3 regions of the Methylocella silvestris BL2 genome follow, and region 3 is predicted to be linked to each of the others. Evidence: predicted binding sites of a transcription regulator. Region 3 holds the regulator's gene; each other region holds the start of a gene.
The links. Region 3 encodes PhoB, which activates phosphate uptake and scavenging genes when phosphate is short. Its sites were predicted from a motif close to TGTCATNNANCTGTCAT; they were not measured.
Positions count from the first base shown of each region.

Region 1: a site for PhoB is predicted at 2,599-2,615, ahead of MSIL_RS09760 (DUF2794 domain-containing protein). Genes of this name have one in related genera too.
Region 2: a site for PhoB is predicted at 5,422-5,438, ahead of MSIL_RS13510 (RNA degradosome polyphosphate kinase). Genes of this name have one in related genera too.

Region 1 covers NC_011666.1:2,076,984-2,086,581, reverse strand. The annotation lists gene MSIL_RS09770 (ABC transporter permease) at 1-1,048, shown strand, start outside; gene MSIL_RS09765 (Bax inhibitor-1/YccA family protein) at 1,288-2,073, shown strand; gene MSIL_RS09760 (DUF2794 domain-containing protein) at 2,142-2,531, opposite strand; gene htpG (molecular chaperone HtpG) at 2,813-4,765, shown strand; gene prmC (peptide chain release factor N(5)-glutamine methyltransferase) at 4,792-5,682, shown strand; gene MSIL_RS09745 (hypothetical protein) at 5,737-6,018, opposite strand; gene MSIL_RS20175 (DUF4167 domain-containing protein) at 6,126-7,163, shown strand; gene clpB (ATP-dependent chaperone ClpB) at 7,539-9,598, shown strand, end outside.
Region 2 covers NC_011666.1:2,898,296-2,907,893, reverse strand. The annotation lists gene MSIL_RS13535 (DUF1326 domain-containing protein) at 1-546, shown strand, start outside; gene MSIL_RS13530 (DUF2182 domain-containing protein) at 549-1,313, shown strand; gene MSIL_RS13525 (DUF2023 family protein) at 1,456-1,836, opposite strand; gene fldA (flavodoxin FldA) at 1,878-2,360, opposite strand; gene katG (catalase/peroxidase HPI) at 2,944-5,145, shown strand; gene MSIL_RS13510 (RNA degradosome polyphosphate kinase) at 5,506-7,716, shown strand; gene pstS (phosphate ABC transporter substrate-binding protein PstS) at 8,047-9,078, shown strand; gene pstC (phosphate ABC transporter permease subunit PstC) at 9,151-9,598, shown strand, end outside.
Region 3 covers NC_011666.1:912,167-921,764, reverse strand. The annotation lists gene pstA (phosphate ABC transporter permease PstA) at 1-181, shown strand, start outside; gene pstB (phosphate ABC transporter ATP-binding protein PstB) at 178-960, shown strand; gene phoU (phosphate signaling complex protein PhoU) at 1,047-1,757, shown strand; gene phoB (phosphate regulon transcriptional regulator PhoB) at 1,762-2,559, shown strand; gene MSIL_RS04295 (GcrA family cell cycle regulator) at 2,698-3,360, opposite strand; gene MSIL_RS04290 (aspartate aminotransferase family protein) at 4,352-5,554, shown strand; gene argF (ornithine carbamoyltransferase) at 5,551-6,504, shown strand; gene MSIL_RS04280 (Hsp33 family molecular chaperone) at 6,501-7,478, shown strand; gene MSIL_RS04275 (DUF3320 domain-containing protein) at 7,482-9,598, opposite strand, start outside.

The DNA.
Region 1 (9,598 bases), 1.2 Mb from region 3:
GCTGATTGACAATAATATCCGGGGCGAATTGAAAACAGCGGGCGCGGGCGAGGCGCCAAGCTTCTTCTTTCTCGATGTGCCGAGCGCGCGCGCCGACGAATTTTCGCAATTCGTCAGGCAGAAGGCGCCGGAGGGCAAGCTTGCGCTCGTGCCGATGCTGCGCGGCCGCATCGTCGAGCTGAAAGGCGTCGCGGCCGAAAAAGCGCAGCCGAAAGAGAGCGCCGCCTGGGCGCTGCAAGGGGATCGCGGGATCACTTTCGCGGATGCGCCGCCGCAGGGCTCGAAGCTGATCAAGGGCGAGTGGTGGCCGAAAGATTACGCGGGCCCGCCTTTGATTTCCCTCGAAAGCCAGATCGCCGACGGCCTTGGGCTCGAAATCGGCGACAACGTCGCCGTCAATGTGCTGGGCCGGAGCATCACCGGCAAAGTCGCGAATATCCGGAAAATCGACTGGCGCGTGATCGGCATCAATTTCGTGCTGGTGTTCTCCCCGAACACCTTCGCGGGCGCGCCCTATAATGATCTTGCGACGCTTTCGTTGCCGGGCGCCGGAGCGGCGCGCGAGATGGCGCTCGCCCGCGACGTCGCTTCGGCTTTTCCGGCAATTACCAGCGTGCGCGTCAAGGACGCGCTGGAATCGGCGGCGGCGATCGTGTCGCAGCTCGCCAGCGCGGTGCGCGGCGCCTCGAGCGTGGCGCTGGTGGCGGCCATCCTGGTGCTCGCCGGCGCCGTCGCGGCCGGGCAGCAGGCGCGCATCCATGACGCCGTCGTGCTGAAAACCCTCGGAGCGACGCGCGGCCGGCTGCTGACCGCTTTTGTGGCCGAATACGTTCTCATTGGCCTCGCGACGGCGCTGTTTGGCGCGGCGGCGGGGACGGCGGCGGCCTATGGAATCGCGAAATCCGTGATGAACATCGATTTCACTTTCTTCTGGCCGCAGGCGCTGGCAGCGGCGGTGGCGGCGCTGCTTTTCACCGTCCTGCTCGGGCTGATCGGAACCTGGCGCATTCTCGGCCGCAAGGCGGCGCCCTATCTGCGCGATTTATAGATCGACGCGTCAGAGCTCGTGAGAAGGCTCCTTTGGCGTTCTTTAAGTATTTTCCTATAGCGAAAGTTCTATGGCTTTTGCGATAGCCTCGGGGCGGCCCGAGATGGCGCAAACCTTAAGTATTGTTCATGTTAAGCTCCCTTGTACGGTCTTCGCTGCTAGGCCATATTGCAGCTACGACCGCCTTCTGTGGCGGCAGCCGGAGGCGCCGTGGCCTCCCCAACTTTTAGAGGAAACTCATGTCCGACTTTGACCGCAACGCAGGCGCCCGCTGGGGCCAGGGCGTCGCTCGGGCCGGTCGCGCCGAAATTGACCAGGGCCTGCGCACCTATATGCTGGGCGTTTACAACAACATGATGGTCGGCCTTGCGCTCACCGGTCTTGTGGCGCTTGGCGTGAATATGCTCGCGGTCGCCGGCGATTCCTCGCAGGCGGTCGCCCAGATGGGCCGCATTCCGCTGACGGCCTTCGGCGCGGCGATCTATGGCAGTCCGCTCAGATATGTCGTAATGCTCGCCCCGCTGGCTTTTGTGCTGTTCTTCTCGTTCCGAATCAACCAGATGTCGGCCTCCTCGGCGCGCATCATGTTCTTCGCCTTCGCGGCGACCATGGGCCTGTCGCTGTCGTCGATCCTGCTGATCTATACCGGCGCCTCGATTACGCGGGCCTTCTTCATCACAGCGGCGGCGTTCGGCGGATTGAGCCTTTACGGCTATACGACCAAGCGCGATCTTTCGGCGATGGGCTCGTTCCTCGTGATGGGCCTGATCGGCCTCGTCATCGCCAGCGTCGTCAATCTGTTCGTGCAGAGCACGGCGTTCCAGTTCGGCCTGTCCATCCTGTCGGTCCTGATCTTCTCGGGCCTCACCGCATGGGACACGCAGTCGATCAAGGAAATGTATTATGAGAGCGACGGCTATGAGGTCGCGACCAAGAAATCGATCAACGGCGCGTTGATGCTGTATCTCGATTTCATCAACATCTTCCAGTCGCTTCTCTTCCTCAGCGGCGACCGGAACAACTAAGCCTGGTGTGATTTGATCAGAGGGAAGGCTCCGCTCAGGCGGGGCCTTTTTTCATTTTCGGCCTGGTCTCAGCCGGAGACCAGCCGCAGCCGCTTGTCGAGCACGGCGAGGACGCGGCGCAGATCGCCGCCGCGCTTCAGCACCAGCCCGCCCGTCGCGACAACCGCATAGGCGCCCTGCTTCTTGGCGAGCTTCGGCGTCTTCTCGATCCGGTAAAGCGCGCATTCGCTGGCGCGGCGATAGACAGAGAAAATGGCCTGCTGCGGCGTGAAATCGACCGCGTAATCGCGCCATTCGCCCTCGGCCACCTTGCGGCCATAGAGGTTCAGGATCTCGCGCAATTCGGACCGGTCGAAGGAGACGGGCGCGGGAGATAGCGGCGCCGAGCGGAAGGCGAGCGGAGGGGCGCGCGTCTCGGCTGCCGGATTTGCCTCTTCGGCGGTCTCCAAATCGCTCATGCCGTCTTCTGTTTTTGACCCCGACGCGGCATCATTGCGCGCTGCTCCGGCTTCATCAAGGGCTTTTCTGACGGTTTAGCGACAGAGCGATCCGCCTCGGTTGCCCTTGGCCGCTCTTGCGCGGGAGCGAAGCAAGCGCGATATCTGCGGTTTGGAGCGAGCCGCTGGCCTCCTGGCAAAGGAAGGCGGGCGGGGTGGTTCGCAAACGCATTCACACCGCGTCGCGGGCCGGCGAAGATCGGCCCGAAGCGCTCGAAAAATTCTTGGAGCATCCTGTTCAAATGACTGAAGCCGCTGGACAATCCCAAGCATTTCAAGCCGACGTCGCAAGGCTGCTGCACCTCATGGTGCATTCGATCTATTCCGATCGCGACATTTTCCTGCGCGAGCTTTTGTCCAACGCCGCCGACGCCTGCGAAAAGCTGCGCTATGAAGCGCTGGCGAATGCCGAATTCGCCGCCGCGCCGTTCAAAATCGTGATCGCGCTCGACAAGGAGGCCGGCGTCCTCAGCGTCGAGGACAATGGCGTCGGCATGACCCGCGAGGAGCTCGCCGATTCGCTGGGCACGATCGCCCGCTCGGGAACGCGGGCCTTTCTCGACCGGCTTGGCGCGCGGCCGGAGGCGACCGAGGGCGGCGACGACGCGGAAACGGCGGAGGCGGAAGCCGGCGCGGAAAAAAATCCGCATGTGGATCTCATCGGCCAGTTCGGCATCGGCTTTTATTCGGCCTTCATGGTCGCCGATCGCGTCGACGTCTATTCGCGCCGCGCCGGTTCGAATGAAGCCTTTGTCTGGAGCTCCGACGGCAAGGGGGCCTTTACCATCGCGCCGCTCGCCCTCGATCAGGCGCCGGAGCATGGAACGCGCGTCGCGCTCCATATCAATGAGTCCTCGAAGGAATATCTCGATCCTTACAAGATCGAGCAGATCGTGCGCGAACATTCGAGCGCCCTCGCGGCCCCGATCGATCTTGTCGAAAGCCCCGGCGCCGAGCCGCGCCGCCTCAGCGACGGGCAGGCGCTCTGGACCAAGCCCAAAAGCGCGATCAAGCCCGAGGAATACGCCGATTTCTACCACACGATCTCGGGCCAGTTCGACGAGCCCGCGCTGACCGTGCATTGGCGCGCGGAGGGACGGCACGAATATACGGTGCTGGCCTTCGTGCCGTCCTCGCGGCCGTTCGACCTGTTCAATCCGGAGCGCCATGGCCGCGGCAAGCTTTATGTGCGCCATGTCCTGATCAGCGACGACGCCGAGATCCTGCCAAGATGGCTGCGTTTCGTGCGAATTGTCGTCGATTCGGCGGATCTGCCCCTGAACGTCTCGCGCGAGATGATCCAGGAAAGCCCGGTGTTCGGCGCGATCAAGAAGGCGGTAGCCAATCGCCTCTTGCAGGAGCTGGTGAAGCTCTCGGAAAGCGATCCGGCCAAATTCGCCGAGGTGTGGAAACATTTCGGCGTGGTTCTCAAAGAGGGTCTCTATGAGAGCCCCGAGAAGCGCGACGCCCTGTTCGATCTCGCGCGCTTCGCCAGCTCGACCCATCCCGAGGGCGGCCGCACGCTGAAGGAATATGTCGCCGGCCTCAAGGAAAACCAGACCGCGATCTATTATCTGCTGGGCGATGATTTGAAGCGCCTCGCCGCAAGCCCGCAGCTTGAAGGTTTTGCGGCGCGGGGCGTCGAAGTTCTCCTGCTGCCCGATCCAATCGACGCTTTCTGGGTCGGAACGGCGGCGGGCTATGACGGCAAGCCATTCAAATCCGTGACGCAGGGCGCGGCCGATATCGCCTCCATTCCGCGCGTCGACCCCAAGCCCGACGCCGACAAGGATGCGCCGCAGCCGGCCAATCTCGCGGCCCTCTTCGCCCTGATGAAGCAGACGCTGGAAGGCGCTGTCGAGGAGGTGCGAGCCTCGGACCGGCTGGCGCAAAGCCCGGCCTGCCTGATCGCCCCTGAGCGCGGGCCGGACCGGAGGCTGGAGCAATTGCTGGCCGAGCACGGCCAGCTTGGCGCAGCGACGAAGCCGATCCTCGAGATCAATCCGAAACATCCGCTGATCGAGGCGCTTGCCGGGCTGATCGGATCGCCGGACAAGCAGAAGATCGAGGACATCACCTGGCTGATTTTCGACGAGGCGCGGCTGATGGAGGGCGAGAAGCCGCAGAACGCGTCGGATTTCGCGACGCGGCTGACGCGCATCCTGATTGAGGCTGCGGCGCGGCCCGCGGCGTGAGCGCCGCGCGCGAGGCGCCCGGGCGTTTGGCGCCGCCGTCCGGCTTCGATGCAAACACGCCGCGCGATCGCGCGCGCCGGATCCTTTCCGGCGCCCTTGCCGAGGCGGGCGTTCCATCGGCTGACCTTGACGCGCGGCTGCTTCTTTGCGCGGCGCTCGGCCTCGACCACGCCGGGCTGCTGCGCGATCCCGGCGCGCCGCTCGGCGCGCGCGGCGCGCAAGCGCTCGAACGCATGGCGGCGCGGCGGCTCGCCCGCGAGCCGACCTCGCGCATCCTTGGCGCACGCGAATTCTGGGGCGCGCGTTTTCATCTCGGCCCCGCCGCCCTCGACCCGAGGCCGGACACCGAAACGCTCGTCGAGGTGGTCCTCGACGCCGTCGGCGCCGAAACGGGCAGGGCCTGGCGCATCCTCGATCTTGGCGTTGGCTCCGGCGCGCTTCTTTGCGCGCTGCTCGCCAGCCTGCCGAACGCTTTCGGGGTCGGCGTCGATCTCGCGCCGGCCGCCTGCGCGATCGCGGACAGGAATCTCGCGGCGCAGGGGCTGCAAGGCCGGGGCAAGCTCATCTGCGCAGATTGGGCGGCGCCGCTGGAGGCGCGGAGCGCGGCGCGCTTCGACATCATCGTCTCCAATCCGCCGTATATTTCGCGCGGGGATATCGCTCGTCTCGAGCCGGAGGTGCGCATTTACGATCCGCTGCTCGCGCTCGACGGCGGCGAGGACGGCCTCGACGCCTATCGGGCGGTCATTCCGACTGCGGCGCGGCTGCTCGCGCCGGAGGGCTTCGTCGCGCTCGAAATCGGTCAGGGACAAGGCAAGGACGTCGACGCTCTGCTGCGGGACGCTTCGTTTTCGGCGCGAAACTTCAGACTTGACCTCGGCGGCGTCGAACGTATTATCCTCGCCAAATTCGCCTGAGCCTCGACTCGGCGCGTAGAGCGGGATGCTCGTTTGCGAGGATAATTTCCGAACCTATTTCTGCAAAAGCGCTTGGCGTTTCAAGCGAAAGCGGCTAGTTTCACGCAAACAAGGATTGCCCTTTCGCTCGTGTAAAGCTGCGGTCAGCGTCGAGATGTCGTCGTCTTCGCCCGATACGCAGTGTGTGAAATAGGGTTGGTCCGTTCCGGCAAAGCTGAGACGCTCGGCTAAACCGAGGCAAACGTCCCAAAGCTCTAAGATCCTGTTGCTCCAGGATCGAAGATTGATGCCGCGAAATTTCGCGAGTATCGCCACCGGCTGGAGAGCCAAGAACATCAGCTTGCGCCATTGCTCTTTGGCTTAATGGTTCGATAAGGACCGAAAACGACTCGCCTTTGGCGACGGTCGGGGGTTGCGGCTACGGCGCCACTCAAGGATCATCGATGAGACCTGGACAGAACAACAAACAACGCATGCGTGGCCGGCCGAACAATAATCGCAAAGGTCCCAATCCTCTGACGCGCTCCTATGAGTCGAGCGGTCCCGACGTCAAGATTCGCGGCACCGCCCACCATATTGGCGAGAAATATCTGCAGCTCGCCCGCGACGCCCAATCGTCGGGCGACCCCGTCACGGCGGAAAGCTATCTCCAGCACGCCGAACATTATTTCCGCCTGATCGCGCTCGCTCAAGCGCAGCAGCAAGGCGCATCCGGCTATCAGCGCCAGCCCGGCGACGCCATGGCCGAGGAGATCGACGGCGACGATGATTTCGCCGCCCTGCCGGATCGTTTCGCGTCGCCGATCGAGCGCTTCGCCGCGCCGCAGCCGGCCTTTGCGCCGCAGCCCCCGGGGGGCGGCCCCCAGCCCGTCGCCGACCGGCCCTTCTATCCGACCAATGGCCAGGACCGGCAGCCGCAGGCGCCGCGCGTTGCGCCCTATCAGGAGAGGCAGCAGCAGGAGCCGCGCGCCTATCCCGATCGCTCCGGTCAGGATCGCCAGGATCGCAGTCAGGATCGGGGTCAAGATCGCAACCAGGATCGCAGTGGCGGTCAGGACCGATACCAGCCGGAACAGCGCGGCCCGAGAGATGTGTCGCCGCGCAATCAGCCTGCATCGTCCGATCAGGACAATCGCGCCTCGCGCCGCGGCCGTGAATTTCGCGGCGATCTGCCCCGCGACCCGCGGGCCGACCGGGCGCCCGTCGAAGAGGTTCAGCCGAACGGCCTGCCAGCCTTCATAACGGCCCCCGTGCGCCAGCCTTCCGAGACGCTTCCCGAATCGCTCGATCCGACCGCAGCGCTCGATAGTCTGGTTCCGATCAGCGAGGATCGCGCCGAGGCCGATCGCGAATCGAATGGCTTTCACCTGCGTCCGCGCCGCCGCCGTCGCAGCAAGGCCGAAATGGCGATCGATCAGGCGAACGAGGCGCATGATTCCAGCGACGAGCAATCGAGCGCCAAGGATCCTGTCGGCGACTGATGGGCGGGTTTCTCGCTCGTGCCGCTGGGGAGTCCGGCGCGTCGCGCCGGGCCCGCGTTGGCGGCGGGACGGGCTGTGGTGATTGCGGCGCGTCTGCCGCTGGTGAACGCACGCTCGGGGCCTGTTCCCACTGGACGTCAATCAATCTGATCGGCCGGGCTGCATCCAAACCCAAACATGCTTCGCGGCGCCGACGTCAGGTCGCCGCGAGGCGGCTTTGTCTGGCCGAGTTTTAGCCCGGATAACGGGCAAAAACCCTTCCGCTCAGGCTTTTCTTTCCTACATTTGACAAAGAACACGGCCGCGGTTTCGAGGCCAGTTAAGTCAAGCCGTGACGTCGCCGCCAGGGGCGTCACAGGCGGGGGAGATACAACAATGAATTTCGAAAAATATACGGAAAGGGCGCGCGGATTTGTCCAGAGCGCGCAGTCCCTCGCGATGCGCGAGGGCAATCAGCAGTTCACGCCCGAACATCTCCTGAAGGTGCTGCTCGATGACGAGCAGGGGCTGTCCGCCGGCCTGATCGACAAGGCGGGCGGACGCTCGCGCGACGCGCTTACCGCGACCGAACTGGCGCTGGCCAAATTGCCGAAGGTCGAGGGCTCCGGCGCAGGGCAGGTCTATATCACGCCGACGCTCGCCCGGCTGTTCGACAATGCCGAGAAGATCGCCGAAAAGGCCGGCGATTCCTATGTCACCGTCGAGCGGCTGCTGCTGGCGCTAGCGATGGAGAAAAATTCGGAAGCCGGGAAGATTCTCGAGCGCGCTGGCGCGACCCCGCAAAATCTCAACAAGGCGATCGAGGAACTGCGCAAAGGGCGCACCGCCGATAACGCAACGGCCGAAAACGCCTATGACGCCTTAAAGAAATACACCCGCGACCTTACCGAAGCGGCGCGGAGCGGAAAGCTCGATCCGGTGATCGGCCGCGACGAGGAAATCCGCCGCACCATTCAGGTGCTCTCGCGCCGCACCAAGAACAATCCGGTGCTGATCGGCGAGCCCGGCGTCGGCAAGACGGCGATCGTCGAGGGGCTGGCGCTGCGCATCGTCAATGGCGATGTGCCCGAAAGCCTGCGCGACAAGAAATTGCTCGCGCTCGACATGGGCTCGCTCATCGCCGGCGCCAAATATCGCGGCGAGTTCGAGGAGCGGCTGAAGGGCATTCTGACCGAAGTCACCTCTGCAGCGGGCGGCATCATCCTGTTCATCGACGAAATGCACACGCTCGTCGGCGCCGGCAAGGCCGATGGCGCGATGGACGCCTCGAACCTCCTGAAACCCGCGCTTGCGCGCGGCGAACTCCATTGCGTCGGCGCGACGACGCTTGAGGAATACCGCAAGCATGTCGAGAAGGACGCGGCGCTGGCCCGCCGTTTCCAGCCGGTGTTTGTCTCGGAGCCGACTGTCGCCGACACCATCTCGATTCTGCGCGGCCTCAAGGAGAAATATGAGCTGCATCATGGCGTGCGCATCACCGACGCGGCGATCGTCGCGGCGGCGACGCTGTCGCATCGCTATATCGCCGACCGTTTTTTGCCGGACAAGGCGATCGACCTCATCGACGAGGCGAGCGCGCGGCTGCGCATGGCGATCGATTCCAAGCCGGAAGAGCTCGACGAGTTCGACCGTCGCATCATCCAGCTCAAGATCGAGCAGGAGGCGCTGAAGAAGGAAACCGATTCCGCATCCAAGGACCGGCTGGTCAAGCTTGAAGGCGAACTCGCCGAGCTCGAGGAGAAGTCGGCTGCGCTCACCGCGCGCTGGCACGCTGAGAAGGACAAGCTCGGCTCCGAGCAAAAGTTCAAGGAACAAATCGAGGCGGCCCGCACGGAGCTGGCGCAGGCGCAGCGGCGCGGCGAATATCAGCGCGCCGGCGAACTGACCTATGGCGTCATTCCGGAGCTTGAGCGCAAGCTCGCGGAGATTGAATCCAAGCGCGGCGGCGTTCTCGTCGAGGAGGCCGTGACGCCGGAGCATATCGCGCAGGTCGTCTCGCGCTGGACCGGGATTCCGGTCGACAAGATGCTGGAGGGCGAGCGCGAGAAGCTGCTCAACATGGAGCACGCCCTTGCCGCCCGCGTCGTCGGCCAGGAGGAGGCGGTCAAGGCCGTCTCGACGGCGGTCCGGCGCGCCCGCGCGGGGTTGCAGGATCCCAATCGCCCGATCGGCTCCTTCATGTTCCTTGGGCCGACCGGCGTCGGCAAGACCGAACTGACCAAGGCGCTCGCCGCCTTCCTGTTCGACGACGAGAATGCGCTGCTGCGCATCGACATGTCCGAATATATGGAAAAGCACTCGGTCGCCCGGCTCATCGGCGCGCCTCCCGGCTATGTTGGCTATGAGGAGGGCGGAGCGCTGACCGAGGCGGTGCGGCGGCGGCCCTATCAGGTCGTGCTGTTCGACGAGATCGAGAAGGCGCATCCGGATGTGTT
Region 2 (9,598 bases), 2.0 Mb from region 3:
TGTCCCTGCGTGTTCGGTAGCGCGCCAACCGAAGGCTTTTGCACCGCGATTGTAGCGTGGCATATCAAGCATGGCGTGTTTGACGACGTCGCGCTCGACGGCTTGAATGTCGCCCTCTTGGTGGATGCGGCAGGCAACATGGCTGAGAACAAATGGAAGGTCGCAGCCTACATCGATGAGAAGGCCAGCGAGACGCAAAGGAATGCACTGGCGACAATTTTTTCTGGACAAGCCGGCGGCCACCCGGCCGTGCTCGCGTCCTTTTTCGGCGAGCATTTGGGTACAAAGAGCGTCGCAATGGACTATCAAGGCAATGGGAAGAATAGAAGCCTCAGGATTCCCGGAATCGCCGACGCGGAGATCGAGGCGCTGGAAGGCCAAGACGGCAAAGCGATCACGATTGAAAATCATCCGCTTTGCATCGCCCCGGGCGAGCCCGCAACAGTCGCGCGCTCCAAACATTTCCGATTGGCGGACTATGGGTATGATTGGAAGCTTTCCGGCCGAAACGGATATCTTTCCAATTTTTCTTATAGCGGCGCCTGAACATGGCGCCGTGGAGGCGCGACCGCATCGTCGCAATGGGCAGTCTCATTGTAGTGGTAGCGCTCAGTTGGCTTTATCTGGCGCGTATGAACATGTCGCGCGAGGGCGGCGACATGATTTGCATGGCGACGCCAGGGATGGCGGGCGCGCCATTGGAGCAATTTGCGACCACTTTCCTTCTATGGATCGTCATGATGGCGGCGATGATGCTACCGACAGCCCTCCCGGCGATCGACGTCTTTGGCAGTTTTGCGCATAAGCGCAGGTCCGCGATTGGTTCAGCGCCCGCGACGACTTTATTCGTATTGGGCTATGTCGCCGTATGGAGTGTATATTCCGTCTTTGCGGCAGCGGGCCAAGTGGCTCTGTCACGCGCGGCCCTCCTCTCCTCCACGCTACAAGGCGCCAGCGTCGCGCCAAGCGTAGCGCTTCTGGTGTTGGCTGGCGCTTTCCAATTCACGCCGTTGAAGGAAGCATGCCTCACGCAATGTCGATCGCCGTTCCTCTTCTTTCTTGCCAAGTGGCGCGACGGCAATTGGGCGGCGTTCATGCTCGGCATACGGCATGGCGGCTATTGTGTCGGCTGCTGCTGGGCCTTGATGGGGCTGATGTTCGTCTTCGGCGCCATGAACCTGCTGTGGATGGGCGCGCTTTCTGTGTTCATGCTTGGCGAGAAAATTGCGCCGGCGAGCTGGCGGCTTAATCGCGGCGCCGGAGTTGTGCTCATCCTATGGGGTGTCTTCCTTGCAACGCGGCTTCTGCGTTGACCAGCAAATATCATGCGGACGGCGATGCTGACCGCCGGGGCGGACACAATCTCGAACGGGACGAGTTGGGACCGAAGCGACCGCCTATCCCTGGCGACATCCGGGTTCGCTATCCTAGCGGACACCAAGCCAGGAGCGGGCGCTATCCCTGATCATTCAGCGGGCTGGCGAATTCCTCGGTCATGCGCCGCCCGGAGCGCGCCAGAAAGCGGCGGCACTGCTGCTCGCAGTCGTAGCCAAGGAGCGTGCCGAGCATGAAATCTTCTTCCGCCGAGAGCGCGTTGAGCGGACGCGTCACGAGGGAGCTCGCCACGGCGACGAATGCCGAGCGGCCAAAGAAGAGGTTCGCCTTGAACGGGCTCAGCTCCTGGACGAAATGATGGATGCCGCGCGTGTCCAGCTTGGCGAGCGCCAGCTCCAGTTCCTTGCGGTTGACGGTCAACAGAAACAGGGCGCGCACGCCCCGGCTGTATTCATAGACCTGGTGATGGAGAAGCCGCAGCACCGGCGCCGCATCGGCCAACAGGCAGGGCGTGGACGAGGGGGGCGGCTCTGCCTCCTCAATCAAAGCAGCTGGCTCAGCCATGCGGTCACTCTTTTTTCGGTCTTGCCGGACTGGGTGTCGAGGTCGAGGGCAAGACCGACAAATTTGCCATCCCGTTCGGCCGTGGACTCGAGGTAGTCAAAGCCCGCCGTCTCGGTGAAGCCGACCACATTTGCGCCACGCTCCGATATCTCGTCGTAAAGGATGCCCATCGCGTTCAGGAAGGACGATGGATAGGTTTGCTGGTCGCCGGTGCCGAACAGGGCGACCTTCTTGCCCTTCAGATTGGCGCTCCGTAGCTTACCGATGTGCTCTTCCCAATCCGACTGCAGAGTGCCGTCGCCATAAGTGGGCGAACCGAGGATCAGCAGATGGCAATTCTCGAAGTCCTCCGTCGTGGCCACTTTGATGTCGACCGATCGCGCCTGGCACTTGCTGGCGATTTTGGAAGCAACCCCCTTCGTCGCCCCGCCATCAGAGCCGAAGATAATTGTAATGCTCATACTCACCTCCTTCTGTAAATTGAACAATGCAAATCGGCGACTACGACAAGCATACAGAAACAGCCGCCCTATCTATTGTATAGATAGGGTCCTGCTGAGAGCTCGGGTTGAAAAGTCGCGATTTCTCCCAAGCCCTCATGATGAGGAGGCCCGCAGGGCCGTCTCGAACCACGAGGGCGTCAACAACGCGCCCTGACGCATACTCCGAGACGCCATTTCTCACGAAATGGCTCCTCGAAACTAGACAACCGAATTTCCAACCGCCCGCTGAGAGCGTAGGCGATTTACGCTATTTCTATCAAAGGTGTAAACTGATCTATTCTAGAATGAGCGCAATAGCGCAAAATATTAATTAGACTTAATTTAAATCTAGACCATGTCTCCTAATCGGATTTTCCTAAGCGGGACATTTTAAGCGACGAGAGGGCAATGGATTATTCTCTCATAGCGTGCGCCGCGCCCAGCGCCTGTCCTCTGCAAAGCCATTCATTCCGATCATTGCAATCGGATTAATCTATTTCCTAGGCTCAGCTCACAGTGACATTCTAGCCATAGGTAAAAAACCAATCAGGGCGGAGACGATATGAACGTAGAAGCCAAATGCCCCATGGACGGCGGCAAGGTGGACGGCAACGCCGTTCTTTTCGAGATGACCAACCGGCTGTGGTGGCCAAACCAGCTCGATCTGTCGGTCCTCCATCAGAACCCGCCGGCGGCCGATCCCATGGATAAGGGCTTCGATTACGCCGCGGAATTCAAAAGCCTTGATCTTGGCGCGGTGAAGCGGGACCTTTTCGCGCTGATGACCGACTCGCAGCCTTGGTGGCCCGCCGATTTTGGCCATTATGGCCCGCTCTTCATCCGCATGGCCTGGCATAGCGCGGGCACCTACCGCATCGCCGACGGCCGCGGCGGCGGCGGCGCGGGCGCGCAGCGCTTCGCGCCGCTGAATAGCTGGCCGGACAACGCCAACCTCGACAAGGCGCGCCTGCTGCTGTGGCCGATCAAGCAGAAATATGGCCGCAAACTGTCCTGGGCCGATCTGCTGATTCTGGCCGGCAATTGCGCGCTCGAGTCGATGGGCTTCAAGACCGCGGGTTTCGGCGGCGGCCGCAAGGACGTCTGGGAGCCGCAAAATGACGTCAACTGGGGGCCCGAACGCGAGTGGCTTGGCGGAGACAAGCGCTACAGCGGCGAGCGCGATCTGGCCAATCCGCTGGCCGCCGTGCAGATGGGGCTGATTTATGTCAATCCCGAAGGCCCGAACGGCGTGCCCGACCCGATCGCCGCGGCGCGCGACATCCGCGAGACGTTTGCCCGCATGGCGATGAACGATGAGGAAACCGTCGCGCTAATCGCCGGCGGCCATACCTTCGGCAAGACCCACGGCGCCGCGGTTCCCGACCAATATGTCGGGCCTGAGCCGGAAGGCGCGCCGATCGAGATGCAGGGCCTCGGCTGGTCCAATAGCTACGGCTCCGGCGCCGGCGCCGACGCCATCACCAGCGGCATCGAGGTGACCTGGACCGAGACGCCGACGCAATGGAGCAATCAGTTCTTCAAAAACCTGTTCGAATATGACTGGGAGCTGACGTCGAGCCCCGCCGGCGCGCATCAGTGGGCGCCGAAGAACCCGGAAGCGCAGGGCACGGTGCCGGACGCGCACGATCCCGCCAAGCGCCATGCGCCGGCGATGCTGACCACCGACCTCTCCCTGCGCTTCGATCCGGCCTATGAGAAGATTTCGCGGCGCTTTTACGAGAATCCGGATCAGCTCGCTCACGCCTTCGCCGAGGCCTGGTACAAGCTGACTCACCGCGATATGGGCCCACATACCCGCCTGCTCGGTCCGGAAGTTCCTGCGCCGCGCCTGTGGCAGGATCCGGTTCCGCCCGTCGATCATCCATTGATCAACGCTGCCGATATTGCGGCGCTCAAGGCAAAGATCCTCGACTCCGGGCTGTCGATTTCGCGGCTGGTCGCGACCGCCTGGGCCTCGGCCTCCAGCTTCCGCGGTTCGGACAAGCGCGGCGGCGCCAATGGCGCCCGCATTCGCCTCGCGCCGCAGAAGGATTGGGCGGTCAATGAGCCGGAGCTTCTGTCGGCGGCGCTGGCCAAGCTCACGGACATTCAGACAGAGTTCAACGCCGCGCAAGCGGATGGCAAGAAGGTCTCGCTGGCCGATCTGATCGTGCTTGGCGGCAGCGCCGCGGTCGAAGCGGCGGCGAAAAAGGCGGGTCACGACGTCGCCGTCCCCTTCACGCCTGGCCGGACCGACGCCTCGCAGGATGAGACGGATATCGACTCCTTCGCGCCGCTCGAGCCCAAGGTCGACGGGTTCCGCAATTATGCCGGCGTGAGCCTGCCCTGGTCGGCGGAGGAGCTGCTGGTCGACCGCGCGCATCTGCTGACGCTGACTGCGCCCGAAATGACGGCGCTCATCGGCGGGTTGCGCGTGCTCGGCGCGAATTTCGGCGGGTCGAAGCTCGGCGTCTTCACCGATCGGCCGGAGACGCTGACCAACGACTTCTTCGCGAATCTGCTCAAAACCAGCTTCACGGCGAAATGGAGTGCTGAGGGCGACGGCGTCTTCGTGGCGCGCGACCGCGCGACCGGCGAACAAATATGGGCCGGGACGCGCGCCGATCTAATCTTCGGATCGAACTCGCAGCTTCGCGCTCTATCGGAGGCCTATGCGACCGACGACGCGGGCGGCGCTTTCGTCAACGCCTTCGTCGCGGCCTGGACCAAGGTGATGAACCTCGACCGGTTCGATCTCGCCTGATTTTTCCGCGCGGGTTTCTGGCGTCTGCCGGGGCCCGCGCCGGAATATCCCATACGGCAAAGCGTCTTCCACAGCGGTTGCGCATCCATCGTTTTGACGCCCGCCTTGGAGCGTGACCAGAACGCCCGTTTTCGCTGAGATAATAAAATATAGACGCCATTCTTCGGTGGCTAGCCTCCCGAACCAATCACTTCAATCAGCGCGTCATATAGCCGATCCAACCTCGGCATCGGACAAGTTTGTTCGGCCGACCAGCCCGCTCCCCGAGTCCGGAAGCGTCACGCGTTTGTCACTTCGGCATGGTGAATTGCCGCCCGCGCCGGAGCCAGCTTCCCGGCGCGCGGCGGCAATGGAGCCAATATGACAACTTCGCTCGAGCGCGCGGACGAGACGATCAAGCCCGCTGACGCCGCATCCGCCCACGGCGGCCTCGCCCGCGATCCGAAGCGTTTTATCAACCGCGAACTGTCCTGGCTCGCCTTCAACCGGCGGGTTCTTGAGGAGGCCTCCAACGCCTCCCATCCGCTGCTCGAGCGCGTGCGCTTCCTGTCGATCTCGGCCAGCAATCTCGATGAATTCTTCATGGTCCGCGTCTCGGGCGTCATCGAACAGGTCGAGGCCGGCCTTACGGACCCTTCCATAGACGGATTGACGCCGGCCGGACTGCTCGCCGAAATCCGGACAGCGACCGCGCAATTTACCTCCGATCAGGAACGGGTCTGGAGCGAACTGAGGCAGGAACTCAAGGCCGCAGGCATCGCGATCATCGATCAGGCGGCCTGGACCGGCGCGGATCTCGCCCGGCTCGAAGGCTATTTCGCCGACGCCATCTTCCCCATGGTGACGCCAATCGCGATCGATCCGTCGCGTCCATTTCCCTTCATTCCGAATCTCGAATTGTCGCTGGCGCTGGAAGTGGTGCAGCGGGCCGACCGGCGCGCCTTCACCGCTCTCGTGCGTCTTCCGGCCAAGCTCGCCCGTTTCTTCCGGCTTGACGACGGCGCCCATGGCGAGGCGCGTTTCGCCCGGGTCGAGGAGATCGCCGCGCATTTCGCCGACCGGCTGTTTCCCGGCTGCGACTTTGGCGCGATCGGGCCGTTCCGCGTCGTTCGCGACCTCGACATCGAATTCGCCGAGGAGGCCGAAGATCTCGTTCAGGTGTTCGAGGCGGCGATCAAGGCGCGCCGGCGCGGATCGGTGATCCGGCTCGAAGTCGACGCCGCCATGCCGGCGTCCTTGCGCGACTTCGTCGCCGGGCAGCTCGCTTTGCCGCCGGAGGAGGTCGTCGTCCAGGACGGCATGCTGGCGCTGAGCGCGCTCTCGCAGCTCGTCGGCGCCGATTTGCCGAGCCTCAAATTCCCCTCTTTCGCGCCGCGTTTTCCCGAGCGCGTCCGCGAGTTCAGCGGCGACTGCTTCGCGGCGATCCGCGAAAAGGACATCATCGTTCACCACCCCTATGAGTCATTCGACGTCGTCGTGCAGTTCCTGCAGCAGGCGGCGCGCGACCCAAATGTCGTCTCGATCAAGCAGACGCTCTATCGCACCTCCTCGGACAGCCCGATCGTCAAGGCGCTCGTCGAGGCGGCGGAAGCCGGCAAGTCGGTCACCGCCCTCGTCGAACTCAAGGCGCGCTTCGACGAGGAAGCCAACATCCGCTGGGCGCGTTCGCTGGAGCGCGCCGGCGTGCAGGTCGTGTTCGGCTTTCCGGAGCTGAAAACCCACGCCAAGCTATCCATGGCGGTGCGGCAGGAGCCGGGCGGCCTCGTGACCTACTGCCATATCGGCACCGGCAATTATCATCCGATCACCGCCCGCATCTATACCGATCTGTCGGCCTTTACGGTCGACCCCGCCGTCGCCCGCGACGTCGCCCGCGTCTTCAACTACATCACCGGTTCGAGTCCGCCGGCGGCGCTGGAGCGCCTTGCGATTTCGCCGATTTCGGCCAAGCGCCGGCTGCTCGATCATATCGAAGCGGAGGTCGCCCATGTTGCGGCCGGCCGGCCCGGCGCGATCTGGCTGAAGTGCAATTCCATCGCCGATCCCGAAATCATCGACGCGCTTTATGCGGCGAGCGGCGCCGGCGTCGACATCGAGCTGGTCGTGCGCGGCATCTGCTGTCTGCGGCCCGGCGTTCCCGGCCTTTCGGAGAACATCCACGCCAAATCCATCGTCGGGCGCTTCCTCGAACATTCGCGCATCTACGCCTTCGGCAACGGCCATCGCCTGCCCCATCCCGACGCCGCCGTCTATATCTCCTCGGCCGATCTGATGCCGCGCAATCTCGACCGGCGGGTCGAGACGCTGTTCCCAATCACCAATCCAACCCTGCACGAACAGGTGCTGGAACAGGTGCTGCTCGCCAATCTCCTCGACAATGAGCAGAGCTGGACGATCCTTGCGGACGGCTCGAGCCGGCGCGTCGAGCGCGGCGACGGCGAAACGCCGTTCAGCGCGCAAACCTACTTTATGACCAATCCGAGCCTTTCCGGCCGCGGCAAGGCGCTCGCGGGCTCCGCGCCCCGCAAGCTCGCGGACGCCGCGGCGAAAATGGCGAACGCCGCGGATTAACGCCGCGCCGCCATCTTGGCGTCCGGCCGTTGTCGGCGGCAACGGAACAAATTTGTCATCGACCTGTCATAAGGCGCGGCTACGGTTCCGCGCATCTGGCGGCTACCGCGTCGACGCAGAGAAAGTGGTCAATCACCCAATACGACTTGAGCTCCGCTCTTAAGCTGCCCGCGTCACACGATGCGTCGGCTGGAGGCGAAGCGATCACAGGCTTGCCCCACCCGCCACACGGGCCCGGGGCATGTTCGACGCCAACGACTTGATAGGAGCGGCCCGAAAAGGTCTCGCAAATTCAGTCTGGAACAATTCATCGCCAGAGGCATCCAAAACATGGACGTATCAATAAAACTTAAGTCGCTCTTCGCCGGAGCGTTGCTGCTCGCCGCGCAGGGCTCTTCGGCCAATGCGGCGGACCTGCGGCTCATCGGCTCGGGCGCAAGCTTTCCCTTTCCGATCTATTCGGCATGGTTCAAGAGCTTCAGCAAGGCGACCGAGGGCGTAACGGTCGACTATCAGGCCAAGGGCAGCGGCGCCGGCATCCAGGATCTCATCAACGCGACGGTCGACTTCGCCGCCAGCGACGCGGCGATGACTCCAGATCAGATCTCCAAGGTCACGAACGGCGTCGTCCTGCTGCCCATGACCGCCGGTGAAATCGTGCTCGCCTATAATCTTCCCGGCCAGCCGAAGGATCTCAAGCTGCCGCGCGACGTCTATCCTGAAATTTTCCTCGGCAAGATCACGAACTGGAGCGATCCGCGCATCGCCGCGGCGAACCCCGGCCTCAAGCTGCCCGATATGCCCATCACCGTCGTGCGGCGCTCGGACGCCAGCGGCACCAATTTCGTCTTTACGAAGCACCTCTCGGCGATCAGCCCGGCGTTCAAGGACCAGGTCGGCTTCGGCACCACGGTGAACTGGCCGCAGAGCGACAAGATCGTCGCCGCGCCGAAGAACGACGGCGTGACGGCCACCATCAAACAGACCCCCGGCGCGATCGGCTACATCGAATGGGGCTACGCCAAGCTGACCAAGGCCGACGTCGCGGTGCTGCAGAACAAAGCAGGCAATTATGTCGCGGCGGGCGGCGAAGGCGGGCCGCTGGCGCTGGCCAGCGTCGATTTTCCGCCGGATCTGATCGCCTGGGTTGACGATCCGAAGGACCCCAAGGCCTATCCGATCGCGAGCTTCACCTGGATGCTGTTCTATCAAAAGCAGGATCCGCAAAAGGCCGAGAATCTGCGCAAGCTCGTCGCCTACGGGTTGACCGAGGGCCAGAAGCTCGCCGACAGCATGGGCTATATCCCCCTTCCGGCCAGCGTGATCGAGAAGGTCAAAGCTGCGGCCGTCAAGATCCAATAAGTCTGCGAACGCCGCGCCGCCAGCAACGGCGGCGCGGCTTCCAAGTCATTTAAGTTTTCAAGGGGCGCCAGTTTGACTGTCCAGTTCGTGTTACCTGATAGCCGATCGCTCTCGCGCCCGCCTTCCGCCGCAGCCTATGTGGTCGATCGCGTTTTCTTCGTGATCTCGACGCTCGGCGCCGTGGCCATTATTGCTCTCGTCGCCTACATTCTCTATCAGATCGGTCATCAGGCGCTGCCCGCGATCCAGCGGAACGGAGCCGGCTTTCTCGTCGGCACGAGCTGGGACGTCCAGACCTCGACTTTCGGAATTTTGCCGCAGATCTGGGGCACGCTTTATAGTTCGCTGCTGGCGCTGCTGATCGGCGGCTTCGTCGGCGTCACCATCGCGATCTTCCTCACGCAGGATTTTCTGCCGCCGCGACTGGCCGTCACCTTCCGCACCCTGATCGAAATGCTGGCTGCGATCCCGAGCGTCGTGTTCGGCCTGTGGGGCATTTTCGTCGTCATCCCCTTCGTGC
Region 3 (9,598 bases):
CTTCAGCACCGATCTCAACGCGCCGATGGCGAGCCTTCCTGTCGTCATCTTCCAGTTTGCGCTGAGCCCCTACAAGGAATGGCAGCAGCTTGCCTGGGCGGGCGCCCTCATCATCACTCTCGCCGTGCTCGCGCTGTCGATCAGCGCCCGGGCCCTCGGCGCGCAAAGGACCGAGAAATGACGACGACGAACGGCCTCGCCAATTTGCGGCAGAAGGTCTCGATCCGGGATCTCAATTTCTATTATGGCGATAATCTTGCCCTGAAGGGCGTCAGCCTGCCGCTCTACGCCAATCGGGTGACGTCGTTCATCGGCCCGTCGGGCTGCGGCAAATCCACCCTGCTGCGCGTCATGAACAGGATGTATGATCTTTATCCGAAGCAGCGCGCCACCGGCGAAGTTATCCTCGACGGCGAGAACATTCTGAGACCCGGCGTCGACGTCAATCTGCTGCGCGCCCGCGTCGGCATGGTGTTTCAGAAGCCGACGCCGTTTCCGATGTCGATCTATGACAACATCGCGTTTGGCATCAAGCTTTATAAGAAAACAGGCAAATCCGAACTTGACGACAAGGTCGAGGCGGCCCTCACAAGCGCCGCGCTCTGGGGCGAGGTCAAGGACAAGCTGAAAGCGTCCGGACTGTCTCTGTCCGGCGGACAGCAGCAGCGCCTGTGCATCGCCCGGACCGTCGCAATCGAGCCTGAAGTCATTCTGCTCGACGAGCCGTGCTCCGCGCTTGATCCGATCTCGACGGCGAAGATCGAGGAGCTGATCGACGAGCTGAAGGTCAACTACACGATCGTCATCGTCACCCACAACATGCAGCAGGCGGCGCGCGTCTCCGACCACACAGCCTTCATGTATCTCGGCGAATTGATCGAATTCGGCGTGACGACCCACATCTTTACGCAGCCGGACAAGAAACAGACGCAAAACTATATCACTGGCCGGTTCGGCTGATCGTTCGCGTGGTATTTTACCAATTTGTGCTGACGCGAACCGGTCTCCGCTTCGCTGGCAAAGACTAGAGCTTCGAGGCAAATGCAATGGCCGATCATATCGTCAAAGCTTACGACAAGGAACTCGAAGGGCTCGGCCAGAAGATCGCCGAAATGGGCGGCATTGCTGAAAAAATGCTGGCCGACGCCATGGACGCGCTCGGCGATTTCGACGTGCAACTCGCCAATCAGACGATCGCCACCGATCCGCGCCTCGACATGCTCCAGCGCGAGATCGAGGAGCAGGCCATTTTGACGATCGCGCGCCGCCAGCCGCTCGCCGTGGACTTACGCGAAATCATCGCGACGATCCGGATTTCGAACGATCTCGAGCGCGTCGGCGATCTCGCCAAGAACATCGCCAAGCGCGCCATCAAGATCGCCGGCGACGTGCGCATTCCCCGCGCCATCATCGGGCTGAAGTCGATGCAGGAAAGCGCGGCCATCCTGTTGAAGGACGTGCTCGATTCCTACGCCGAGCGCGATATCGCCAGAGCCCGCGAGGTCTGGACCTATGACGCCGACCTCGACTCGCTTGAGGATTCCGTCTTCCGCGACCTCTTGACCTTCATGATGGAGGATCCGCGCAACATCTCCTTCTGCGCGCATCTCCTGTTCTGTTCGAAAAACATCGAGCGCATCGGCGACCATGCGACCAACATCGCCGAAACCGTCGTCTATCTCGTCAGTGGCGAGACCATGCCGACCGACCGGCCGAAGGGCCGCAGCATCCTGTCCGACCCGCCAGCCGTAAAGTGATCCCATGAGCGATATTCACGCCAACGCCGACAGCAAAACCGACGGCCGGCCGGGCGCCGCCCGCGGCCTTTCGCCAACGCCGGCGCCGCGCATCCTTATCGTCGAGGACGAAGCGGCGCTGAGCATGCTGCTCGCCTATAATCTTGAAGCCGAGGGCTTTGTCGTCGATCGCGTCGAGCGCGGCGACGAAGCGGAAATCAGGCTCAGCGAGACCATGCCCGATCTCGTCATTCTCGACTGGATGCTGCCCGGCGTGTCGGGCCTTGAGATCTGCCGCCGCATGCGGGCGCGCGAGGCCACGCGCAGCCTGCCGGTCATCATGCTCACCGCGCGTGGCGAGGAGAGCGAGCGCGTGCGCGGCCTCTCCATCGGCGCCGATGACTATGTGGTGAAGCCCTTTTCCGTGCCGGAGCTGATGGCGCGAGTGCGCTCACTGTTGCGCCGCGCGCGGCCGGACCGCGTCGCCGCCGTGCTTTCGGCGGGAGACCTCGAACTCGACCGGCAGAACTGGCGCGTTCGGCGCACCGGCCGCGACGTGCATCTCGGCCCGACCGAATTCCGTCTGCTGGAGCATCTGATGGAGCGCCCCGGCCGCGTTTTCTCTCGCGCGCAACTGCTGGACAGCGTCTGGGGACTTTCGGCGGAAATCGACGAGCGGACGGTCGACGTCCATGTCGGCCGGCTGCGCAAGGCGCTGACGGCGCCAGGCGAACGCGATCCGATCCGCACGGTGCGCGGCGCGGGCTATTCCTTCGATGAAACTTTTGGGAAAGGGCCGGGGGCTTCAGACCGGACGCCTTGAGGCCGTCCGGCGAGATCCAGCCCGGTCCGGCCGGCTGGCGTCACGGCGGGAAACCCTCCCGGCCCGCCATGCTTTTGCAGCGCTTCACCGCCGGGTGAACTCCTCCGGCGGCAAGGCGACGTCTTGGACTTCGCGCCGTTAAGCCGTTTTCGGCGGGCGCTGCCGGCGGCGATCCTGCTGCGGCTGGTAGGCGATGGCCGAATGACAGCCGCAATAGGGTCCCGCGCCGGGCGACTTGCGCGCGCCGCAAAAGCGGAAATCCGCCTGCGTCGGATCGCCAATCGGCCACCGGCACATTGATTCGCGCAGCTCCATGATCGTGACCGGCTCGATGATCGGCACCACGACATCCGCGCTTGGCGCCCGGAGCGGAGCCTCGAACTGCATCGGCTCCGCCGCCAGCGCCGTATTGCCGCTGATGAGGCCTGGCCCCGCCGAGGACCTCTGAGCGGTCGGTTGCGGCTGCCCTCGCGACATCTGGCTGTGCGCGCTCTGGCTGGCGATTGGGCCGGAGGCGTGATGAGCCGAAGCGATCGGGCTATGGGCGATCGCGCCGGAGGCGTGGCTATGAGACCCGTGGCCGGACGGGCGCGCCGGAGATCGCGGCGAAGGTTTCGCGCTTGCGTGATCCTCTCCCGGCGCGTCGCCCTTGGCGCGGCCGGAGAGACCGAGCCTGTAGACCTTGCCGATCACGGCGTTGCGGGTCAGGCCATTTGCAAGCTCATTGGCGATCTTGCTGGCGCTCATCCCCTGCAGCCACATCTTTTGCAGCAGGTCGATGCGTTCATCGGTCCAGGACATCGAACCCTCCCAGGGTTTGGCGATTGCAGCGCCGCGCCATTGATAGGCTCCGCACGCTGCGCTTGAACATTCCGTTTTCCGGCGTCATTCGATCCGGGACGCCGCTGCGTCCGGACCATGATGCTTCGGGTCGCGACGGTTTTGGATGGCGTCCATCCGAAACCACAAAAATCGATCGGCTCTCGCCGTTAGATCGGGACGCGGGGGCAAACCCATTCCATCTGCTGCAAAACCCGTTCTCATCGAGAAACCCGATGATCGCTCCATGAGAACAGGCTCCAACGTATTGATCCGGCGCCAAATTCCATTCGCCGAAGCCATCCGGCTATTGGGTCCGCAAACGGGCCGGCGCTATGATTTGAACGCACAGCAACCATGGGATCCTTGTGCTCCCGACCCTGGCGCCGCTTCCTCATTCAGCCGCGTGACCATGCGTCTCGCGCCCTTGGACCTTACGGCCGTCATTTCGCGCGGCGCCGAGGCGCCGAACGTTGCGCGCGAGCGCCGGTTTCAGCGCCTCGCATTCAGCGTGACCTGTTCCGCTCGCCAGCCTCGCCCCGGCTGGCGAAACCACGACATGTCGTAGTTCGCAGGGCCAACGCTACACTAGTGGTAGAATCGCATGCAAGCCTCACAGAGGGCGCCGGCAGGTTTTCAACAAGTGCTTGCGGCGCCGGGGCGCAAAGCCCATCTTTTCGCTGGCGAGAGGCGCATACGATCGAAAGCCGGCGTCGGCCCCTCGATAGTTGCGCCCACAACAGCTTATGCCGGCTGGCCGCCCCTGCGTATGGCGCAGCTCCACGCCTCTGAGGCTAGCCGAGGCCGCTTGCGCAAGGCTGACGCGCCGCCGAGCTCAAACCCGAACACCTCCTAATTGACCCGGCCGGAGGGAATGCCTACATTGCGCTCTACGACTTTTGCCGCCCAATGGGCGGCTTTTGATTTTTGCAGCTTCCCAATCGGACCTGAACGTCGAACCCGGAGCGAACCTGTGCCCTCGTCGCTGCTTCCGACCTATGCGCGCGCCCATCTTGCCTTCGATCATGGCGAAGGCGCCTGGCTGACGGCGACGGATGGCGAGCGCTATCTCGATTTTGGCGGCGGCATCGCCGTGGCTTCGCTCGGCTACAGCCATCCTCACCTCGTCGAGGCGTTGATCGCCCAGGGCCGCAAGCTTTGGCATACGTCGAACCTTTTTGAGATTCCGCAAGCCGAACGTCTCGCCGCTCGCCTGTGCGAAGCGAGCTTCGCCGATTTCGTCTTCTTTACCAATTCCGGCGCCGAGGCGGTGGAAGGGGCGATCAAGACCGCGCGCAAATATCAATCGGTGTCGGGCCATCCGGAAAAATTCCGCATCGTCACGTTCAAAGGCGCTTTCCACGGCCGCACGCTCGCCACCATCGCGGCCGGCGGCAATCCGAAATATCTCGACGGTTTCGGCCCAAAACTCGAAGGCTTCGATTCTGTCGAATTCGGCGACCTTGATGCGGTCAAGGCCGCGATCGGCCCGCAGACTGGAGCGGTCCTGGTCGAGCCCATCCAGGGCGAGGCGGGAATACGCGTCGCCTCCACGGAGTTCATGCGCGGCCTGCGCGCGCTTTGCGACGCTCATGGCCTGCTTCTCGTCTACGACGAAGTTCAGTGCGGCGTCGGCCGCACCGGCAAGCTCTTCGCCTATGAGCTCTACGGCGTAACGCCCGACATCATGGCGATCGCCAAAGGCATTGGCGGCGGATTTCCGCTCGGCGCGTTCCTGGCGACGCGCGAGGCCGGCAAGGGAATGACGGTCGGAACGCATGGGACGACCTATGGCGGCAATCCGCTCGCGACCAGCATCGGCAACGCGGTCCTCGATGTTGTTCTGGCGCCGGGGTTTCTGGACCATGTCGCAACGGTCGGCGCGAGGCTGAAACAGGGCCTTCTGACGCTGATCGAGGCCTATCCGCGAAGCGTCGCCAATGTTCGCGGGGAGGGCCTGATGCTCGGGCTTGAGCTGCGCGCGCCCGTCGCAGATTTTGTCGCCGCCGCGCGGGCCGAGAAAATTCTCGTCATCCCGGCCGGCGACAATGTCGCCCGCCTGCTGCCGCCCCTGATCATCAGCGAGGCGGAAGCGGCCGAAGGCGTGAAGCGGCTCGGCGCCGCCTGCGCGCGTCTTGAGAAGGCGACGTCTGTCCTCAATGAGGCCGCGGGATGAGCGAGCCCGACTTCGGCCGCAAGTCCGGCGCGCGGCACTTTGCCGACCTCTCGGACATCGCGGCCGGCGACCTTCGCCGCATTATCGATTCGTCCCTCGCGATGAAGGCGAAACGCCGCAAGGGGCGCCGCTCAGTGGATCGTCCGCTCGAAGGCAAGGTTCTGGCGATGATCTTCGACAAGCCTTCGACCCGTACGCGCGTTTCCTTCGACCTCGCCATGCGCGAACTCGGCGGCGAGACGGTCATGTTGACCGGCAAAGAGATGCAACTCGGCCGCGGCGAAACCATCGCCGATACGGCGCGCGTCCTGTCGCGTTTCGTCGACGCGATCATGATCCGCATCCTTGAACATCGCGACATGATCGAACTTGCGCGCCACGCCGACGTGCCGGTGATCAACGGCCTCACCAAGAAATCGCATCCCTGCCAGGTGATGGCCGATGTGATGACCTTCGAGGAGCACCGCGGGCCGATCAAGGGGCGCAAGATCGCCTGGTCGGGCGACGCCAATAATGTGCTTGCGAGCTGGGTGCATGCAGCGCAGCGCTTTGATTTTTCGCTGTCCGTCGCGGCGCCAGCAGAGTTCGGCCTGCCGCCGCAACTGCTCGACTGGGCGCGCCGGTCGGGCGCCAAGCTCGAAGTGACGCGCGATCCATTCGAGGCTGTCCGCGGCGCCGACGCCGTCGTTTCGGACTGCTGGGTATCGATGGGCGACAAGGACGAGCAGCAGCGGCAAGGGCTGCTCTCTCCCTATCAGGTCAACGCCAAGCTCATGGCCGCAGCCGGGAGCGAGGCGATCTTCATGCATTGCCTGCCAGCCCATCGCGGCGAAGAGGTGACCGACGAGATTATCGACGGGCCGCAATCGGTTGTGTTCGACGAGGCCGAGAACCGGCTGCATGCGCAAAAGGGCATCCTCGCCTGGTGCCTTGAGGATTCTGAAGAATGAGCGGCTGGCGGCCTGACAACGCGCCGCAATCGCGGGTCGTTTCGGATCGCGGGCAGGACGACACCGTGCTGCCCTTCGCGGTCGAGCGGCTCGATGTGCGCGGCAGGATCGTGCGGCTTGGCCCCAGCGTCGACGAGATCTTGAAGCGGCACGCTTATCCTCCTGCCGTTGCGCGCATCCTTGGCGAGGCGCTGGCGCTGACCGTGATGCTTGGATCGTCGCTGAAAATCGCCGGCCGCTTTCAGTTGCAGACGCGCGGCGACGGACCGGTCGACATGGTGGTGGTCGATTTCGACGCCCCGGACCGGCTGCGCGCCTTTGCGCGGTTCGACGCCGCCCGGCTGAGTCAGGCGCCGTCCGGCGCCGATCTGCTTGGCGCCGGCCATCTCGCCTTCACGATCGACCAGGGCGCCGAGGCGGCGCGCTATCAGGGCGTCGTCGCGCTGACCGGCCAGGGACTGGAGGAAGCCGCGCATCAATATTTCCGCCAGTCCGAGCAGATCCCGACGCAGGTGCGTCTCGCCGTGGCGCAGCATGTGACGACCGAGGGGGTAAGCTGGCGCGCCGGCGGCCTTTTGGTGCAATTCTTGCCGAGCGCCTCCGAACGGCGCGGGCCGATCGACCTTCCTCCCGGCGACGCGCCGGCCAGCGCCGCCTACGAGCCCCCGCGCGAGGACGACGCCTGGACCGAGGCGAAGGCTCTGGTTGGGACCGTCGAGGACCACGAGCTGGTTGATCCGACGCTCTCCAGCGAGCGGCTGCTCTACCGCCTGTTCCACGAGCCGGGCGTCAAAGTGTTCGAGCCGCAGGGCGTGCGCGACGCCTGCCGCTGCTCGGACGAGAGCGTCAGAAACATGCTGCTCGGCTTTTCGCCGCAGGAGCGGGAGGAAATGGTCGGCGACGACGGTCGGATTGGCGTCACCTGCGAATTCTGCTCGACATTTCGGGCCTTCGATCCGTCAGATCTTGGCTGAATTTCAGTCCGCGGCGGAGACGGAGGTCTGCGCCCTGGCGCGGGCCGGCCGTTTCGGCAAGCCGAGCAGCGCCGCGACCGCCGCCGCAAGGTCTCCCTCGCCATTTTCTCGCGCGCGCGCTCCGGCCAGCTCGATCGCCGCCTTGATCTCGACCGGGGCGATCATCGCTAGCTTTTGCAGCCTCGCCGGCGCGCCGGCGCGGCAGCGCACCGGCGGCGCGCGCTTCTGATTTGCGGTGAGCCAGAATTCGCCGTCGCGGCGCAACTCCTCAGCTTTTGTCTTCAGAAGATCGAAGGCGGCGGCCAGATTTTGCGCCGCCCGTCCGCCGAGCCGGCCGCGGCCGAAGAAGGAGCAGACGCGGCGCATAATTTCGTCCTGGCGGATGGGCCCTTCCTGTTCGATCACCGAGCGGGCGATCGCGGCGAGACGGGAGGCGTCCAGGGCGTCGATGGAATCGCCGGCGAAAGCGTCTCCGCTCGCCATGACATAGGCCGGCGGAAATGCTCCGGCGCGTGGGGCGGAATGTTTTGCCGCGAACGCCGCCGCGGCGCGCTCTTTCGGCCTCGCCTTGCCGGCGCCCCGGCGTGGGGGCGCTTGTTTTGCGCCATGGCCGGCCGCTGCAGCAGCTGGCGCCGAACGCGCCTCGCCGCGCGCAGCTTCCAGCGCGGCTTTGAGTTTGCGCAATTGTTCGTCGCGGCGATAGAACCAGTCCGTGCTCCAGATGCGGTGAACGCGCCAGCCGAGCCCTTCCAACACCTCCTGGCGCAATCGGTCGCGCTCGCGCGCCCATAGCGCCGAATGATAGGTCGCGCCGTCGCATTCGACGCCGAGGATGAAGCGGCCCGGGCGGGCCGGATCGCGCACCGCGAGATCGATACGAAAGCCGGCCGAGCCGACCTGCGATTCGACGGTAAATCCCATCGATTCGATCGCCGCCGCGACATTGGCTTCGAACGGGGACTCGAAATCGCCGCCGGTGGCTTTCGCTTCCTCGAGAACGCCGGTTTCAGCGAATTGCAGGAAGCGTTTCAGCACGCGCGGTCCGGCTCCCGTTGCGCGTTCGAGGTTGATGTCGCCCGAGCCAAAAGAGACGAAGATCTCGCAGCGCGCCCGCGCCCGTGTGAACAGCACATTGAGGCGACGCTCGCCGCCCTCGCTGGAGATCGGGCCAAAAGCCATCCGGTCGAGCGGCTTGCCTGGCTCGCGCGGACCGTAGCCGACCGAGATCAGGATTACGTCGCGCTCGTCGCCCTGCACATTTTCGAGATTCTTGACAAAGGCGTCCTCGCGGCCGCGTTCGCGCAAGAAGGCGTCGAGCAGCGGATCGCTGCGCCGCCGCGCGTCGAGGCAGTCGCCGATGAGGTCGCGCTGCGCCGTCGAGAAAGTGATGACGCCCAGCGAGAGTTCGGGATTGGCTCTGGCGTGTTCGGCGCAGGCCGCCGCAATCGCCTCGGCCTCGGCAAGATTGGTTCTGAGGCCGCCGCGATCATAGGAGCCGGCGACGCGGCGCATGATGAGGCCCTTGTCGCCGCGTTCGCTGGTCGGCGCCGGCGGCATAACGAGCCTGCGGTAGAATTCCGCGTTCGAGACCTGGATCAGGGACGGGTGGCGCGAGCGATAATGCCAGCGCAGCATCTGGCTTTCGACGCCGCGCGCCTCGCACAGCGACAGGATGCTCTCGAGGTCGCTGACCGGAGCAAAGCTCGCGCCGCCGGGGCCGATGGCCTCGTCCTCGTCGGTCGAATCGACGTCGTCGGCCAGCATGCGGTCGAAGAACTGCGTCGGCGGCAGCTGCTTCTTATCGCCGACGATGACCATTTGGCGGCAGCGCGCGACGACGCCGAGCGCGTCGCCCGGCCGCACCTGACTTGCCTCGTCGATGACGAGAAGATCAAACTCAAGCGCGCCCGGCGGCAGATATTGCGCGACTGAAAGCGGGCTCATCAGGAACACCGGCTTGATTTTCTGCACCGTCTCGCCGGCCGTCTTCATTAGCTTGCGCAGGGGCATGTGATTGCGCTTGCGGCCGATTTCCCCCCTGACGACGCCCATCGCGCCGAGCGCGCCGCGGGGCAGGCCGGCCTGATGGCGGGCGCGCACGCTGATAGCGACGGCGTGGC